Regions from separate parts of the Streptomyces sp. NPDC048718 genome, predicted to be linked through region 2. Evidence: riboswitches for the same ligand, from Rfam matches in the RefSeq annotation. Region 2 holds a riboswitch; the other holds the start of a gene.
The links. Region 2 has a riboswitch for S-adenosylmethionine ahead of thrC (threonine synthase). Riboswitches for the same ligand answer to the same signal wherever they lie in the genome.
Positions count from the first base shown of each region.

Region 1: it holds a riboswitch for S-adenosylmethionine, as region 2 does, so the genes downstream of both, ACGFRB_RS07360 (aminotransferase class V-fold PLP-dependent enzyme) here and thrC (threonine synthase) in region 2, are expected to answer to the same signal.

Region 1 covers NZ_JBICVG010000003.1:381,931-390,658, reverse strand. Annotated here, with positions in the region: gene ACGFRB_RS07390 (NlpC/P60 family protein) at 1-210, opposite strand, end outside; gene ACGFRB_RS07385 (NlpC/P60 family protein) at 424-1,458, opposite strand; gene ACGFRB_RS07380 (NYN domain-containing protein) at 1,716-3,080, opposite strand; gene ACGFRB_RS07375 (hypothetical protein) at 3,145-3,384, opposite strand; gene ACGFRB_RS07370 (rhomboid family intramembrane serine protease) at 3,536-4,339, shown strand; gene ACGFRB_RS07365 (Lrp/AsnC family transcriptional regulator) at 4,336-4,617, shown strand; gene ACGFRB_RS07360 (aminotransferase class V-fold PLP-dependent enzyme) at 4,764-6,155, opposite strand; SAM riboswitch class IV at 6,400-6,516, opposite strand; gene trpD (anthranilate phosphoribosyltransferase) at 6,627-7,691, opposite strand; gene ACGFRB_RS07350 (cytochrome bc complex cytochrome b subunit) at 7,858-8,728, opposite strand, start outside.
Region 2 covers NZ_JBICVG010000001.1:142,179-150,906, forward strand. Annotated here, with positions in the region: gene ACGFRB_RS00695 (trehalose-6-phosphate synthase) at 1-1,039, opposite strand, end outside; gene ACGFRB_RS00700 (glucosyl-3-phosphoglycerate synthase) at 1,233-2,177, opposite strand; SAM riboswitch class I at 2,299-2,438, shown strand; gene thrC (threonine synthase) at 2,457-3,773, shown strand; gene ACGFRB_RS00710 (MoaD/ThiS family protein) at 3,895-4,173, shown strand; gene ACGFRB_RS00715 (cold-shock protein) at 4,653-4,856, shown strand; gene groL (chaperonin GroEL) at 5,449-7,071, shown strand; gene ACGFRB_RS00725 (hypothetical protein) at 7,336-8,728, opposite strand, start outside.

The sequences.
Region 1 (8,728 bases), on a different contig from region 2:
GTCGGCGCGCTCCCCGGCCCGGTTGTAGTCCTCGGTGGCCTGCTCGGCCTCCTCGTAGAGCCGGTCGACGGCGGCCCGCGGCGAGCGGGTGGCGTGGGATGCGCCGGCGTCCGGGTCGGCGTGCGCGGGAACCGCGCCGAAGGCCGCGGCCGCGGTGGCCGCTGCTGCGGTGAGGACGGTGACCTTGGTGGGTCGTCGGTGGGACGCCACGGATCGCGCTCCGATCGGCTCGGCAACTGGCGCCGCAGAGAGTAGCCGTTGCTCACCGTGCGTCCAACGAGCCTTTCGGGCACACACAGTGACGCCCCGCCGGAGATCACAGGTCACCGGCGGGGCGTCAGGTCGCTTCGCGTTTCCCTAATCCACTCGTTCGGAGGGCATGTCACCCCGTCCGAAGGGGCAGCGGGAGGCGGCGGGGGTACGTCAGATGCGCACGCCGAACTGGAACGTGCCGAGGTAGTTCATCGACTCGTAGCGGACCGACGCGCCCGGGTGCGGGGCGTGCAGCACGGTGTTGTTGCCCGCGTACAGGCCGACGTGCGAAAGGCCGTTGAAGAAGACCAGGTCGCCGGGCTTGAGCTGGCTGCGGCCGATCTTCACGCCGTCGTTCTGCTGGGTGTAGGTGACCCGGCTGAGGGTGACGCCGGCCTGACGGTAGGACCACTGGGTCAGACCCGAGCAGTCGTACGAGTTGGGGCCCTCGGCGCCGGAGACGTACGGCTTGCCGATCTGGGTGGCGGCGGCGCTGAGGGCGGCGGCGCCGCGCTGCGAGGCCGGCACCTCGTTGCCGAGGCTGACGCGCTGCTCGCTGGCGCCGCGGCTGGCGCGCTGCGTCTCTTCCTGCTGCATCTTGGCGCGCTCGGCCGCGGTCAGCGTGTTGAGCAGCTGCCGCGCCTCGGCGAGCTTGCCCTGGAACTTCTTCTTCTTGTCACCGAGGGACTTGCGGACGTCCTCGAGGTCGGCGAGCTTGCCGGCCGCCTCGGCGCGCTGCTGGGCGAGGGTGCGCTGCTTGGCCTGGATCGTCTGCAGGACGTCGGCCTGCTTGGCGCCCACCTGCTCGATCGCGGACGCCTGGTCGAGATAGGTGTCCGGGTCGGAGGAGAGGAAGAGCTGGAGCGCCGGGTCGATGCCGCCGGAGCGGTACTGGGCGCTGGCGACGGCGCCGATGCTGTCGCGCAGGGTGTTGAGCTCCTCCTGGCCGCGGGCGACCTTGTCCTGGAGTGCGGTGATCTCCTTCTGGAGCTTCCCGCGGCGCTCGTCGGCGGCGTTGTACTGCTCCGTGGCCTCCTCGGCCTCGTGGTGCAGCTTGTCGACCTTCGACTTGACCTCGTCGATCTTCGGCTTCGGGGCCGCCTGGGCTCCGGTCTGGGCGGTGAGCGCGACGGCCGCCGCGGCGGTCGCGGTGAGCACGGTCACGCGGGCGCGGCTCGGCTGTTTGGGACGACGGTGGGACGCCACGGGGGCGAGCTCCTTCTTCCTCGAGCCGCCCGACGGGTCAGCGGCAGGCGGGGACCGACGCCGTCACTCCCGATGAGTGATCAACCGTGCGTAGGTTCGAAGCCGACCCTAGTGACCATCTTGTGATCAGTTCAAATCCCAACGGACAAAATCTCGCTCTTGCGACAACTTATTTATCGACACCGCACAGGCCGTAAGGGATGGTTGACCCTGTGCCCATCAGAAAACGGTCGTACCGGTCAGAAAATGACACGCCGTCATGAGAGGCGCGAAAGCCGCTTCAGCAACAAGGCGGACGCGACCGGCCGCGCGCCCGACTTGGCGACCCCGTCGGCCACTTCGCGGTCGGTGGACACCACGACCACCGGACGGCCGGGCGGCTCCGCCCGTACCAGCTGACGGATCAGCTCGTCGGCCGTCACCCCGGGCTTGGAGAACAGCACCCGCACCCCGCGCGGCGGCGCGAGCAGCACCGGCGCGGCCAGCTCCGCCCCGTCGAAGACACAAGTGACCTCCGCCCCCGAGCGGGCCGCGAGCGCGGAGAGCCCGCCGAGCAGCCGCAGCCGCTGCTTCTCCAGCGGCATCGTCGGATAGCCGGTCTTGGTGACGTTGTAGCCGTCCACCACCAGGTGTGCCTGCGGCAGTTCGAGCAGCTGGTCCAGGAGCGCGGGATCGGTCTCGGACAGCGCGCGGGCCGCGATGTCCTTCGGCGACATCCGGCCCGGCTCCACCGCGTCCACGGTGTCCGCCGGACGCGTCGACACCGGCGGCAGGGCCAGTTCGCGGCGCAGCCCCTGGGCGGCGTCCAGCACCGTGTCCAGGAGTAGCCGCAGCCGCATGTCCTCCGTCGAGCGCCCCTCGCGAGTGGCCCGGCGGCTCGCCTCCAGGGCGGCCTCGACCTCCCCGAGCCGGGCCTTGAGGCGCCGGGACTCGCTCTCGGCCGCGGACACCTGGGCGGCGGCCTCGGTGCGCGCGGTGTCGATCTCGGCCTGGACGCGGCGCAGCGCGGCCTCGCCGCGCTTGACGTCGCTCTGCGCGCCGCGCAGCTTCCGGCGCAGCGTTTCCGTCTCCCGGCGGGAGGCCTCCAGGTCGTGGCGCAGCTGCTCGGTCTCGGTGCGGGCCCGCTCCTTCGCGGCCGCGACCTCCTCGCGCAGCCGCTCCAGTTCACGCCGGCCGGCCTCGTCGGCCCGTTCGGCGTCGGCCCGTTCGGCCTCCTCGCCGGCCGCGGCCACCAGCTTGCTCCAGCCGGCCGGGCGCAGCACATAGGCGGCCGCGGCCACGTCGACCGGGTCCGCGGCGGCGGGCGGGGAGCCGACCTCCAGGGCGCCCGCCAGCTCGGGCAGCGCCTCCCGGACCCGCTCGGCGATCCGCTGACGGAACACCGGATCGCCGGCCAGGGCGGTGGCCATCGCGTTCCCGGCGAACTTGGCCCGCCGGGGGGCGGTGAAACGGGCGTACTGGCGCAGCGGGGCGGGCAGCTCGCCGAGCGTCAGACTGCCGAAGGAGTCCGCGACCAGCGCGATCACCTTGCGCCGTACGGACTCGGGCAGCGGGCGGTCGAGCACCTCGGCGGCCTCGCCTGCCGATCCCGCCGGCGCGTCACCGTGCGCGGGCTGCTCCACGATCCCGTCACCCACTCCCTGTCGTCGCCCTCGCCGGGGCGCCTCGCCCTCGTCGGGCCGCTTCTCAGGAAGCGGCGCCCGGCCTGTCCACCAACTCGATCTGGTCCACCGCGTTGCACCAGCGGCAGCGGACCGATTCGATGGTCTCACTGACCACCTCGCGCTCCTCCACCTTCGGCTCACCTGCGAGGTCCAGATGGACGTACTCGACGACCTTCGACGAGCGGGTCACGTCGAAGCGGGTCAGATTGCCGCACAACGTGCAGCGCCAGCGGGTGTCGGCAGTCGGCTGGGGAACCGTCATCGTGCTGTCCTCTTTCCGTACGAGGCTTAACGGGCCCGCGGTGCGCCGTCGGACTGCGGGAGTGCTGCCCGTAACACTACGGCCTCACGGGTACCCCGCGTCACGGCGAGGCACTCTGTCCCGATGAGCCCCGGTACGCCATGATCTGCCCATGATCGACTGGCGGGGTACGGCCTCGGGGGTACGACGGACCGCGCGGACGCTGCGCGACGGTCCGACCGTCACCTACGGGCTCATCGCCGCCTGCGTGCTGCTCTTCGCGCTGAGCCCGGCCGGCGGTCTGAACCCCTCGTACGGCACGGGCGACACCCTGCTCGCCGCGCAGGGCGCGTACTTCCGGCACTGGGGCGTGATCCCGGACGACCTCGCCCACCTCGGCCGGCTGCGTCCCGGGGCCCTGCTCACCCCGCTCACCGCGCTGTTCGTCCACGGCAGCTGGCTGCATCTGCTCGGGAACATGCTGTTCCTGTACGTGTTCGGCGCGATGGCGGAGAAGCGGATGGGGCCGCTCGAATTCGGCCTGTTCTACCTGGTCTGCGGATATCTGGCGCTGTACGGCTACGCGCTGGCGCACGCGGACAGCGGGCAGACCCTGGTGGGGGCGTCGGGGGCGATCTCGGGGGTGCTCGGGGCCTTCCTCCATCTGTTTCCGCGCTCCCGGGTGACCAGTCTCTTCCCGTTCCTCTTCTTTCTGCCGCTGCGTTTCCCGGCGTGGGTCGTGCTCGTCTTCTGGTTCGCCATCCAGTGGCTGGCGGCGCGGACGGCGGAGGCGGGGCCGGGGGTCGCGTATCTGGCCCATGTCATCGGCTTCGCGCTGGGCTTCCTCTACGCGTGGGTCCGCTTCGGCGGAAAAGGAAGGGTTCGCGCGGCGCTCGCCTCGAAGAAGGGCGGCGGGGACAGGCGGGCTAGAGTGACACCACCAGCCGCGGCCACCGAGGGAGAAAGCCAGCCGTGATCACCGCGATCGTGCTCATCAAGACCAGCGTGGACCGCATCCCGGAGATCGCCGAGGAGATCGCGTCGGTCGACTGCGTCACCGAGGTCTTCTCCGTCACCGGGACGTACGACCTGATCGCCATGGTCCGGGTGGGGCGGCACGACGATCTGGCCGATGTGATCCCCGGCCGGATCTCCAAGATCCAGGGCGTCGAGGGCACCGACACCCATGTCGCCTTCCGCGCCTACTCGCAGCACGACCTGGACGCGGCCTTCGCCATCGGTCTGGAGTCCTGACCCGGGCTGTTCCGACCCGGCCCAGGCCTTTTGCGACCCGGTTCCTTCATACGCGGCATGAAGCCGGCCTCACCCCCGTGGGAGGCCGGCTTCACCCGTCCAGGGGATCCGACGGGTGGTCGGGCTCCCCGGTTTCGGCCGGAGCGTCAGTCCCGGTCCGGGCCGCGGCGGACCAGTTCCCGTACCGCGCCGAGGAACCGCTCCACATGCTCGTCCGGGGTGCCCGCCCCGAAACTCACCCGGACCGCGGCGAGCGCGGAGGCGGATCCGGGGGCGCCGCACTCCCCCGGCTCGGCCGGGTCGCCGCCGAGCAGGACGCGCACCAGCGGGTGGGCGCAGAACAGTCCGTCGCGCACCCCGATGCCGTACCCGGCGGAGAGCGCGGCGGCGAACCGGGAGCTGTCCCAGCCCTCGACGACGAAGGAGAGCACCCCGACCCTCGGGTGGTCGTCACCGAAGAGGGAGAGCACCCGCACCTCGGGCACCTCGGCGAGGCCCGCGCGGAGCGTGGCGATCAGCCGGCGCTCACGGGCGACGAGCCGGTCGAAGCCGGCCTCGGTCAGCGCCCGGCAGGCGGACGCGATGGCGTAGGCGCCGATGACATTGGGCGAACCGGCCTCGTGCCGGGCGGCGGTGGTGTGCCACTGGACGTCCACTCCCCCGTCGGCCCGGCGGGCCACCGTACGGGAGGCGCCGCCGCCCGCCAGATAGGGCTCGGCCTCCTGGAGCCAGTCGGCCCGGCCCGCGAGCACGCCGGAGCCGAAGGGCGCGTACAGCTTGTGCCCGGAGAAGGCGACCCAGTCGACGCCCAGGTCCCGTACGGAGACGGGGTGATGGGGGGCGAGCTGGGCGGCGTCGAGGACGATACGGGCGCCGTGCGCGTGGGCGGCGGCGGCCAGTTCGCGCACCGGCCACAGCTCGCCGGTCACATTGGACGCCCCGGTCACACAGACCAGCGCCGGCCCGTGCGGCTCCCGGTCGGCCAGTGCCCGCTCCAGGGTGGTGACGGCCTCGGCGGGATCGCGGGGCGCGTCGAGGACGGTGCGGCGGGCATCGCCCCAGGGCAGCAGCGCCGCGTGGTGCTCGGTCTCGAAGACGAAGACCTCGCAGCCGGCAGGCAGCGCGCGGGCCAGCAGGGCCAGCGAGTCGGTGGTGGAGCGGGTGAAGACGACCTGGTCGCCGGGGCGGCAGTCGAGGAAGCGGGCGATCTCGGCACGGCTGTTCTCGAAGAGGTCGGTGGACAGCTGGGAGAGATGTCCGGCGCCCCGGTGGACGCTGCCGTAGTACGGGGCGTACGCGGCGACGTCGTCCCACACCCGCTGGAGGGCCGGGGCGCTGGCCGCGTAGTCGAGCGCGGCATAGGTGATCTCGCCGCCGTCGGCGAGCGGGACGGTGACGTCGCGGCCGAGGACGGGCAGCGGGGCGTCGCCGCCGCGGCAGGGGTCGGCGGAGGAATCGGCCGGGGCGCAGGCGGTGGAGTCGGCGGCCGGGGCGGGGGCGGTGGAGTCGAGGACGGCGGCGTTCGGGTACGCGGACATGACGGTGTCTCCCGGGAGGAAAAGGGCGCGCGAAGGCGTACGCGGACATGCGCGGACGTACGAGGGCCCAAGCGAAGGCCCGTGCGACGGCTCGTGTGGCGAGGGCGCGCGAAAGGGGCGCCGCGCACGGGTGCTGACGGAGGGGGAGGGGCCGAGAAGGCGGGAAACCGCCCGGCCCTAACGCATTCGCTGGCTCACGAGACACCGCTCCCTGGAGGACCAAGGACCCCGGGTGGTGCTCAGGGGTCCGCGCTTGCCGTCGGCTGCTGCACGTACGGCCTGGTCTTCACCCGGGGCACCCCGCCACGGACGGAGGGTTGCCGGACAGCCAGCCGGGGCTTTGTCGCTGTCACTCATGACCTGCCGGAAAACCTATGCCGTCGGCTCGGGACGACGCAACCCCGTCCCGGAATCCGGAACGGGGTCGCGCAGGTGTTCTGTTCGGAGCGGCTCGGGGACGCTCGGGAACGCTCAGGCGTGGCTGGCGGCGACCCACCGCTCCAGGGCGCGCCGGGCGGCCCCCGAGTCGATGGACTCGGCGGCCCGGTCCATGCCGGCCCGCAGCCGCTCCGTCAGGGTGCCCTCGCCCGGCTCCACGGCGACCAGGGCGGCCGCCGAGTTGAGCAGGACCGTGTCCCGCACCGGACCGGTCTCGCCGGCCAGGACCCGGCGGGCGACCTCGGCGTTGTACGTGGCGTCCGCGCCGCGCAGCGCCTCCAGCGGCACCAGGTCGATGCCGACGTCGCGCGGGTCGAAGCGCTCCTCGGTGACCGTGCCCCCGGCCACCACCCACACCCGGGAGGTGGCGGTGGTGGTCAGTTCGTCCAGTCCGTCGTCGCCCCGGAAGACCAGCGCGGAGTTGCCGCGTTCGGCGAGCACCCCGGCCACGATGGGCGCCATCCGGGGGTCGGCGACGCCGACCGCCTGGGCGCGTACCTGGGCCGGGTTGGTCAGCGGGCCCAGCACGTTGAAGGTGGTGCGGATGCCGAGCTGGCCTCGGGCGGCGGCGACATGGCGCAGCGAGGGGTGGAACTTCACCGCGAAGCACATGGTGATGCCGGCTTCCTCGGCGACCTCGGCGACCCGGCGCGGCGTCAGGTTCAGATTGACGCCGAGCTTCTCCAGGACGTCGGAGGAGCCGGAGGCGGAGGACGCGGCCCGGTTGCCGTGCTTGACGACCTTGACCCCGGTGCCGGCCACGACGATCGACGACATGGTGGAGATGTTGACCGTCTTGGCGCCGTCGCCGCCGGTGCCGACGATGTCGACGGCCGGGCCGGGCACCTCGATGACGTTGGCGTGCGCGTACATCGTGCGGACGAGACCGCTGATCTCCGCGACCGTCTCGCCCTTGGCCCGCAGCGCCACCATAAATCCGGCGATCTGCGCGTCGGTCGCCTCGCCGCGCATGATGAGGTCCATCGCCCAGGCCGTGTCGTCGGCGGACAGGTCGTGGCCGTCGAGCAGGCCGTTCAGGAGGACGGGCCAGGAGCGGCCCGCCGCGATGTCGCCTCCAGCGGGTTGCACAGCGCTCATGGTCGCTCCTGTGTGTACGTACGAATGGGACCGGTGGCCCGGCCGGTCTCCACCCTATCGATCCCCGGGTACGGCAAAGAGCCCCGTCCATCGAATGGACGGGGCTCTCACCGTGGCGACCTCGGGTCCGGAGCTTTACGCCCCGGGGGTCGGGAGTCCTACGGGATCAGTGGTGGCCGTGGCCGCTCTCGATCTCCTTGAACTCCTCGGCGGTGGGCTTGGCGATCTGGTTGTCCCCACCGTAGTAACCCCGGTTGAGCTTGACCCGGAGCTTCTCCATGCGGCCGACCTTGCGCTCCACACCGTTCTCGTCGACGGCCGGCGGCAGCGCGGCGGCGTCGTACTGCTCGTGGGCGGTGAGCTTGTAGCGCTCGCCCTGGCTGAGCGGCTGGTGCACCTCGACGAACTCACCGTGCGGCAGGCGCTTGATGATGCCGGACTCGCGTCCGTGCAGCACCTTGTCCTTGTCCCGGCGCTGCAGGCCGAGGCAGATCCGCTTGGTGATAACGAAGGCGATGACCGGTCCGAGGAAGAAGAAGATCCGGACGAACCAGGTGATCGCGTTGATCGACAGGTGGAAGTGGGTGGCCCAGAGGTCGTTTCCACCACCGACCAGCATGACCATGTACGCGGTGATCCACGCGACACCGAAGGCGGTGCGCGTCGGCGCGTTGCGCGGGCGCTGCGAGATGTGGTGCTCGCGCTTGTCGCCGGTGATCCAGGACTCGATGAACGGGTAGACACCGATCACACCGAGGACGACCGGGAAGATCGCCAGCGGGATCATCACACCGAGGACCAGCGTGTGGCCCCACAGGTTGATCTCCCAGCCCGGCATGACACGGATCAGACCCTCGGCGAAGCCCATGTACCAGTCGGGCTGGGCGCCGGTGGACACCTGGTCCGGGCGGTACGGGCCGATGCCCCAGATCGGGTTGATCGAGGCGACGGCCGCGACGACCGCGATCACACCGAAGACCAGGAAGAAGAATCCTCCGGCCTTGGCCATGTAGACCGGCATCAGCGGCATGCCGACG
Region 2 (8,728 bases):
CCGGGGTGCCGAACTCCTCATTGATCCGGTCCGCGAGTTCGGTCACGGAGGTGGTGTACGCGCGGTAGACCGCCAGGTCCTGGCGGGAGGGGTACGCGGAGGCGAGATGGACCACCCGGCCGCGCCATTCGGGGTGGGCGGTCAGCAGTTCGCGGTAGGCCAGCAGGCCGCGCGGGATGTTCTTGGAGAGTTCGGTGCGGTCGACCCGGACGATCGTCTTCCGGCCGCCGTCCCGGTCCACGCCGGCCTCCTCGCGCAGCCGGGCGAGCCGTTCGTCGACCTCCGGGCGGTGCGCGAGCGTGCGCAGCTCGTCGCCGTCCACACCCAGCGGATGCGCCTGTACCCGGGTCTCGCCGATCGTGCGCTCCACGAGCGGGTCGCCGAGGAACGCGGCGGCCCACGCCCGGGTGTGGAAGCCGACCTCGTCGGCGCCGAGCAGCCCCTCCACCAACTCCTCGTGGACGTCCTCCGGCAGCATCCGCAGATACTCCGGCGCCGCCCACGGCGTGTGCGTGAAGTGCCCGATCCTCAAGTCGGGCCGCAGTGCCCTCAACTGCCCCGGGACCAGCGCCAGATGGTAGTCCTGGACGAGTACCGCCGCGCCGTGGTCCGCCGCCTCGGCCAGGGCCTTCGCGAAGGCCCGGTTGTAGGTGCGGTACGACGCCCAGCGGCGGCGGAAGGCGGCGTCGAAGACGGGCTCGCGCGGGATGTCGTAGAGATGGTGGTGGAGGAACCACAGCACCGAGTTCGCGATGCCGTTGTACGCGTCGTCGTACACGTCCGGGTCGATGGCGAGCATCCGTACGCCCGGCTCGGCGATCCCGCGCCGTACCGCCTCGCGGTCGCCGTCACCGAGCGCCGCGCACACCCACAGGCTCTCCCCGGCGGCGTTCTCGGTCTGCCCGGCGGACCGCCCGGACGACAGCGCGGCGAGCCCCGACACGAGCCCCCCGCCACCCCGCCGGGCGGCCAGTGATCCGTCCTCTCGCACGGTGTACGAGACCGGTCCGCGGTTCGAAGCCACGAGTACGGAAGCCATATGGCGAACCTAGCCCGTCCGGTAACCGCTCAAACGTACGGATAAGAGGGGTGCGTCGTCACGGCCGGTCACCTCTTCCTGGTCGCGCCGCCTGCCCGCCGTTCGCCCGCCGGCTGTGCGTCTGCCGCTCGTACGTCGCGCACGCGTCCCGCCTCACGCCACGTCGCCCCGCCTCACGCCACGTCGCCCCGCCTCACGCCACGTCGCGCCGCCGCGCGTACTCCTCGATCTCGATCATCGGCGGCCGCTCCTCCGTGTCCACGGCGTAGGTCCGCGGGGCGAACCCGTTCTCGCCGCGCTCGAACTGGGTGAGCCGCGGCCGTACCAAGTGGCCCCGGGACAGCCGCACTTGGGCCGTCCGGTAGATCGTCGCCGCCATCCGGCCGAGCGCCCGCCCGTCCTGGTGGCGGTGCTTGCGGACGCCGACGTCGACCTGGGCGAGCGCGTCCAGGCCGGCCGTGTGCAACGCGTCCACCAGCAGGCCCAGTTCCACTCCGTAACCGACCGGGAACGGCAGCCGTTCGAGCAGCGAGCGGCGGGCCGCGTACTCGCCGCCCAGCGGCTGCACGACCCCGGCCAGCCGCGGCCAGTGCAGATTCAGCAGCGGGCGTGCCACCAGCTCCGTCACCCGGCCGCCCTGGCCGGGCGTGTCGCCGAGCGGCCGGTCGTACATCGCCTTCACGAACGCCACGTCGGGGTCGGTGAGCAGCGGCCCCACGATCCCGGAGACGAAGTCCGCCGAGAAGTCCCTGAGGTCCGCGTCGACGAAGCAGACCACGTCCCCGCTCGTCACCATCAGTGACCGCCACAGGACCTCGCCCTTGCCGGGCAGGGCCGGTATGCGCGGCAGTATCGCGTCGCGCGCCACCACCCGGGCGCCGGCCGCCGCGGCCACCTCCGCCGTTCGGTCGGTGGAACCGGAGTCGATCACCACCAGTTCGTCCACCAGCGGCACCGCCTCCGTCATCAGCTCGCGGCGGATCACCGAGACGATCGTGCCGACCGTCGCCTCCTCGTTGAGCGCGGGCAGCACGACACTGACCTTCGTGCCCCGCTTGGCCGCGAGGATCCGCTCCAGCGGGCGGTCGGCCACCGACCAGGACCGCCGGGCCAGCCAGCGTTCCACTTCTTCCAGCAACATGATCTCCATCTCGCGGATCGGACGCGCCTCTCCGGCTGCGAAGGCTTCGGTTACAGTCTTGAACAACGCGGCGGCCCGCTGCATGTCGGGGTACCGACCGCGTTCCACAACCGAATACCGCTCATCCAGAGGGGCAGAGGGACACGGCCCGTTGAAGCCCCGGCAACCCTCCAGTCGGTTCTCGTTCGCGCGAGGTCCCCGGCTTGGGAAGGTGCCAAATCCGTCTCATGGCGAAACACGTCGTGAGGAAGATGAGGAGAAAGGGCCTCGCCTGCCATGGCTGCTGCACCGACGGATGCGTCCACCGCCCCCGCTGCTTCCGCTTTTGCCCCCCGCACGGTCGATCTCGGCCCCGCGTCCGGCCTTTCCTGCCGGGAATGCGGAGAGATCTTCCCCCTCGGACCGATCTTCGCCTGCGAGCACTGCTTCGGCCCGCTCGAAGTCGCCTACGACCTGCCCACCGGCGACCCCGAGGCGCTGCGCAAGACCATCGAGGCCGGTCCGGCCAACATCTGGCGTTACGCTCCGCTGCTGCCCGTCCCCGCCGACGTCGCCGGCAAGCCCAACCTGAACCCCGGCTGGACCCCGCTCGTCAAGGCCGACAACCTGGCCCGCGAGCTCGGCATCGAGCCCGGCAAGCTGTTCGTCAAGGACGACTCCGGAAACCCGACCCACTCCTTCAAGGACCGGGTCGTCGCCCAGGCCATCGAGGCCGCCCGCGCCTTCGGCTTCACCACCCTGTCCTGCTCCTCCACCGGCAACCTGGCCGGCGCCGTCGGCGCCGCCGCCGCCCGGGCCGGCTTCCGCTCCTGCGTCTTCATCCCGCACGACCTGGAGCAGGGCAAGGTCGTCATGGCCGGTGTCTACGGCGGCGACCTCGTCGCCATCGAGGGCAACTACGACGACGTCAACCGCTTCTGTTCGGAGCTGATCGGCGACCCGCTCGGCGAGGGCTGGGGCTTCGTCAACGTCAACCTCCGCCCGTACTACGGCGAAGGGTCCAAGACCCTGGCGTACGAGATCTGCGAGCAGCTCGGCTGGGTGATCCCGGACCAGCTCGTCATCCCGATCGCGTCCGGCTCGCAGCTCACGAAGATCGACAAGGGGCTGCGGGAGCTGATCGCCCTCGGGCTCGTCGAGGACAAGCCGTACAAGATCTTCGGCGCCCAGGCCGAGGGCTGCTCCCCGGTCTCCGCCGCCTTCAAGGCAGGGCACGACGTGGTCCGCCCGCAAAAGCCGGACACCATCGCCAAGTCCCTGGCCATCGGCAACCCGGCCGACGGCCCCTACGTCCTCGACATCGCCCGCCGCACCGGCGGCGCCGTGGAGGACGTGAACGACGAGCAGATCGTCGACGCGATCCGGCTGCTCGCCCGTACCGAGGGCATCTTCGCCGAGACGGCGGGAGGCGTAACCCTGGGCGTGGCACGGAAGTTGGTGGAGAGCGGGCTCATCGATCCGAGCCTGACGACCGTCGTCCTCAACACCGGGGACGGTCTGAAGACCCTGGACGCGGTGGCCGACGGCTCACAGGCGACCGCGACCATCCGCCCGAGCCTCGACGCCTTCCGCGCCGCCGGACTGGCGCACTGAGCGTCCCGGCTTCCGCCGCCGTCTCCCGCCGCCGTCTCCCGCCGCCGTCTCCCGTCTTCTTCCCCTCCCCCTCCCTCTTCGTCCTCTCTTCTTCCGCCTTCTTCGAAAGGTTCGTGAACCCATGGCCGTGAACGTCCGCATCCCCACCATCCTCCGCACCTACACCGGCGGGCAGTCCGAGGTCCCGGCGGAGGGCGCGACCCTCGCCGAGGTCATCGCGGACCTGGAGAAGAACCACACCGGCATCGCCGCCCGCGTCCTCGACGACCAGGGCAAGCTGCGCCGCTTCGTCAACGTGTACGTGAACGACGACGACGTCCGCTTCGAGCAGGGCCTGGAGACGGTGACGCCGGACGGCGCCGGCGTCTCGATCATCCCGGCGGTCGCCGGCGGCTGCTGAGCCGGGCTTTCCTCCGCCGGGCTGCCTCTCGGGCGGTTCCGGCGGGGGATTCGTCAATGTGGCTCGTATGCCCCTTCGGCCCCTTCCGCCTCACCACGCGCAATACGGAATTACCCCTTCCGCAAGAAGAAGCGGAAGGGGTAATTCTGCATGGTTGAGCGCGATAGAGTTGGGGAAGCCCCCTCCGCCGCCCATGCCAGACGCATATGAGAATGCGGCGACTCGCGACAAGATACGGTCAATAAGGCCAGGGCTTCTGCACCTTGTGCACGGTTTTGACGGGCCCGATTTGCCCGGTAATTCGGCGTATTCGCCCCGATTCCCCATTCAGGTGCGCCCAGAATTCTCGTCCGACTGACCTGTTGCAGAGGGCAGTTGGGCAGATACATTCAGCGGCGGTCGACGCGTTCCGGCGCAGGGTCTGACCCGGGTCCGCGAAGTGCGGCCCCGCGCAAGGGCCAGTAATAGGGGAGTTAGGCATGGCTCAGGGCACCGTCAAGTGGTTCAACGCGGAGAAGGGCTACGGCTTCATCGCGGTCGACGGCGGAGCGGATGTTTTCGTCCACTACAGCGCGATCCAGATGGATGGCTACCGCTCCCTCGAAGAGGGCCAGCGGGTCGAGTTCGAGATCTCGCAGGGCCAGAAGGGTCCGCAGGCGGACATGGTCAAGCTCGCCGTCTGAGCGCGGCGCGATCGGCCACCGACGCATTTTTGTCGAGGGGCCCGCATCCCGGATCCGGGACGCGGGCCCCTCGCGCGTGTGCGGGCGGGCGCGGATGCGCGGGTGCGCGAGCGGAGGCGTATGGGTGCGCGGGCGGCGTGTGTTCCGCGCGGGTACGCGGGCGTGTTCCGCGCGGGTACGCGCGCCCGCGCCGCACCCGGGTGTGTGCGGGTGGGTGACGTACTCGGCGGGCAGGTCACGGCAGGCCCGCGCGGGTCCCGGTCGGGTCCCGGTCGGGGTGCGACTGAGGGTCCGCCAGGGGCCCGCCGGGGGGCCCGCCGGAGGTCTGCCGAGGGTCTGTTCGGGGGCCCGCCGGAGGCCGCCGGAGGTGACCGCGAAGCTACCGATCGTCGAGAGTCGCTTGCACTCGCATGGGTCGAGTGCTAATCATTGGCGTTAGCACTCTGAAGGTGAGAGTGCTACGAGGATCGGGCAGACGAGGCCGCCGAACCGCGTGGGGCAAGGAACCACGGGGCATGCGCCGGCCGTCCGTCGCGGGCGTCGGCGCGGTCCTGGAGCGTTATCCACCCCATGTCCGGGAGGACCACTTCACATGGCCAAGATCATCGCGTTCGACGAGGAGGCCCGGCGCGGTCTCGAGCGCGGCATGAACCAGCTCGCTGACGCCGTCAAGGTCACCCTCGGCCCGAAGGGCCGCAACGTCGTCCTCGAGAAGAAGTGGGGCGCCCCCACGATCACCAACGATGGTGTCTCCATCGCCAAGGAGATCGAGCTCGAGGACCCGTACGAGAAGATCGGCGCCGAGCTGGTCAAGGAAGTCGCCAAGAAGACGGACGACGTCGCCGGCGACGGTACGACCACCGCCACCGTTCTCGCCCAGGCTCTGGTCCGCGAGGGCCTGCGCAACGTGGCCGCGGGTGCCAACCCGATGGCCCTGAAGCGCGGCATCGAGAAGGCCGTCGAGGCCGTCTCCGGTGCGCTGCTCGACCAGGCGAAGGAGGTCGAGACGAAGGAGCAGATCGCCTCCACCGCCTCCATCTCCGCCGCCGACACCCAGATCGGCGAGCTCATCGCCGAGGCCATGGACAAGGTCGGCAAGGAAGGCGTCATCACCGTCGAGGAGTCCCAGACCTTCGGTCTGGAGCTGGAGCTCACCGAGGGTATGCGCTTCGACAAGGGCTACATCTCGGCGTACTTCGCGACCGACATGGAGCGCATGGAGGCCGCGCTCGAGGACCCGTACATCCTCATCGTCAACTCCAAGATCTCCTCGGTGAAGGACCTGCTCCCGCTCCTGGAGAAGGTCATGCAGTCGGGCAAGCCGCTGCTGATCATCGCCGAGGACGTCGAGGGCGAGGCCCTGTCGACCCTGGTCGTCAACAAGATCCGCGGCACCTTCAAGTCCGTCGCCGTCAAGGCCCCGGGCTTCGGCGACCGCCGCAAGGCGATGCTGAACGACATCGCCATCCTTACCGGCGGCACGGTCATCTCCGAGGAGGTCGGCCTCAAGCTGGAGAACGCCGGCCTGGACCTGCTGGGCCGCGCCCGCAAGGTCGTCATCACCAAGGACGAGACCACCATCGTCGACGGTGCCGGTGACAGCGAGCAGGTCGCGGGTCGCGTCAACCAGATCCGCGCCGAGATCGAGAACAGCGACTCGGACTACGACCGCGAGAAGCTCCAGGAGCGCCTGGCGAAGCTCGCCGGTGGCGTCGCCGTCATCAAGGCCGGTGCCGCGACCGAGGTCGAGCTCAAGGAGCGCAAGCACCGCATCGAGGACGCCGTTCGCAACGCGAAGGCGGCCGTCGAGGAGGGCATCGTCGCCGGTGGTGGCGTGGCGCTGCTGCAGGCCGGTTCGGTCTTCGAGAAGCTGGAGCTGGACGGCGACGAGGCCACCGGTGCCGAGATCGTCCGCAAGGCCCTGGCCGCCCCGCTGACCCAGATCTCCGTGAACGCCGGCCTTGAGGGTGGCGTCGTGGTGGAGAAGGTCCGCAACCTGCCCGTCGGTCACGGCCTGAACGCCGCGACCGGTGAGTACGTCGACATGATCGCCGAGGGCATCATCGACCCGGCCAAGGTGACCCGTTCCGCTCTGCAGAACGCGGCCTCCATCGCGGCCCTGTTCCTCACCACCGAGGCCGTCATCGCCGACAAGCCGGAGAAGGCGTCCGCGCCGGCCGGCGGCGGCATGCCGGGCGGTGACATGGACTTCTGATCCTGACGGATCGGTGGTTCATCGCTGAACGCGACCGAGGGCGGCACCCCCAGTGGGGGTGCCGCCCTCGGGCTTTTTCCCGCGCCTTGCGCGGTCACGCCGGTCACGCGGGCCTGGTGGAGCAGGGCCGGTGAAGCAGGTCGGCGAGGTACGTCGGCAACCTGACTCCATGCCGTACGTCAGTGACCTGCCGCCGTGCCGTACGTCCGTGCCGTATGTACGGCACGGACGTCAGCGCTGCACGTCAGCACATGTCGGCGCGCGTCAGCGCACGTCGACGTAGTCCTCGTACGCGTTCGACGAGTTGAAGTGGTAGCCGTCACCGCTGTGCCGCATGGTGTACCAGCCGTCCACCGTCGCCGCCTTCTTGTAGGTCGCGACACCACTGGAGTTGGTCTTGGCGGAGCCCAGCTTGTTCCAGGTCTTCGAGCCCTTGGCCTTGAACCACACGGTCACGGGAGCGTTCCCGTAGGTCTTCCACGTGCCGCCGACCTGGTGCTGGAGCTTGCCCGTGACCGTCACGGTCTTGCCCTTGCGTACCGGCTCCGGCGAGGCGTTCACATTGAGGATCCGGGTGGAGGAGCGGTACATGCCCCAGATGGCGGTGGAGCTCTCCAGGAACTGGTCGCTCAGCGGGTGCCGCACCCGGTAGTAGCCGCTGAAGCCCTTGCCACTGAGGGCGTAGAAGCCCGGGTAGGTCTTCGAGGTGCCGGAGGCGAGGGTGCGCCAGCCGGTGCGGCCGTCGGCCGAGTGCTCCAGGACCAGCTTCTGCCCGCCGGTCTGCCACTGGGCGTTCCACGGGTTGTACCAGGAACGGAAGGTGCCGGTCAGGGTGCCCGTGCCGTCCGCCGCGAGCGCGACGGTCTCCAGGGTGATACGGCCTTCCTGGGGGATCGCCAGCTTGCCGGTGACCTTGGGGAAGCTCAGGTACGGGTCGACCGGGGTGACCACCCAGCTGTCCAGGTTGAGGCCCGGGACGAACGGCAGCTTCGCGGTGAAGCGGCCGTTCGCGTCGGTCGTGACGGTGCGCGTGACGCGGCCGTCCTCCCGCCCGAAGCTGCCGAAGCCCACCCGGACCTGCTGGCCGGCGAGCGACGTGTCGACCTGCGGGGTGCCCTCGGCCGGCGTGGCGGGGGCGTTCGGGTCGTTCAGGGTGCCGGTGACGGTGACCTGCTGGCCGGGCAGGACACGGGTCCGGTCGGCCGTGGCGGTCGCCTTGATGCTGCGCGGGACCAGGCTGTAGATCGACTTCACGAAGTCGAACGAACCGTGGACCTGCTCGCTGTCCTCGTTGTACGAGACGCGGAATTCCTCGCCGACCTTGACGTCGGTGTACGGCTCACCGCTGAAGATGCCCAGGTCGTCCGTGGCCACCGTACGCGCCGCCTCGTCGGCCACGCCGAGGCGCAGGACGGAGATGCCGCGCCCGTTGATCGGGACGAGGTCGCCGGAGCCGGGCTGGGCACCGACGAGCGTGCCCGTGGGGCGGGAGGTCCGGTCGTTCCACTTCGGCGTCGACAGACCGAAGTCGAGCTGCGGCGTCAGCGTGAAGTCGAGCGTGCCGGCGTCGGTGCGGGTGACGGTGTTGCCGAGGGAGTCGGTCGCCGTGACGTCGATGGCGTACTTGCCGAGGTCCTGGATCGTGCCGCCGTCCTCG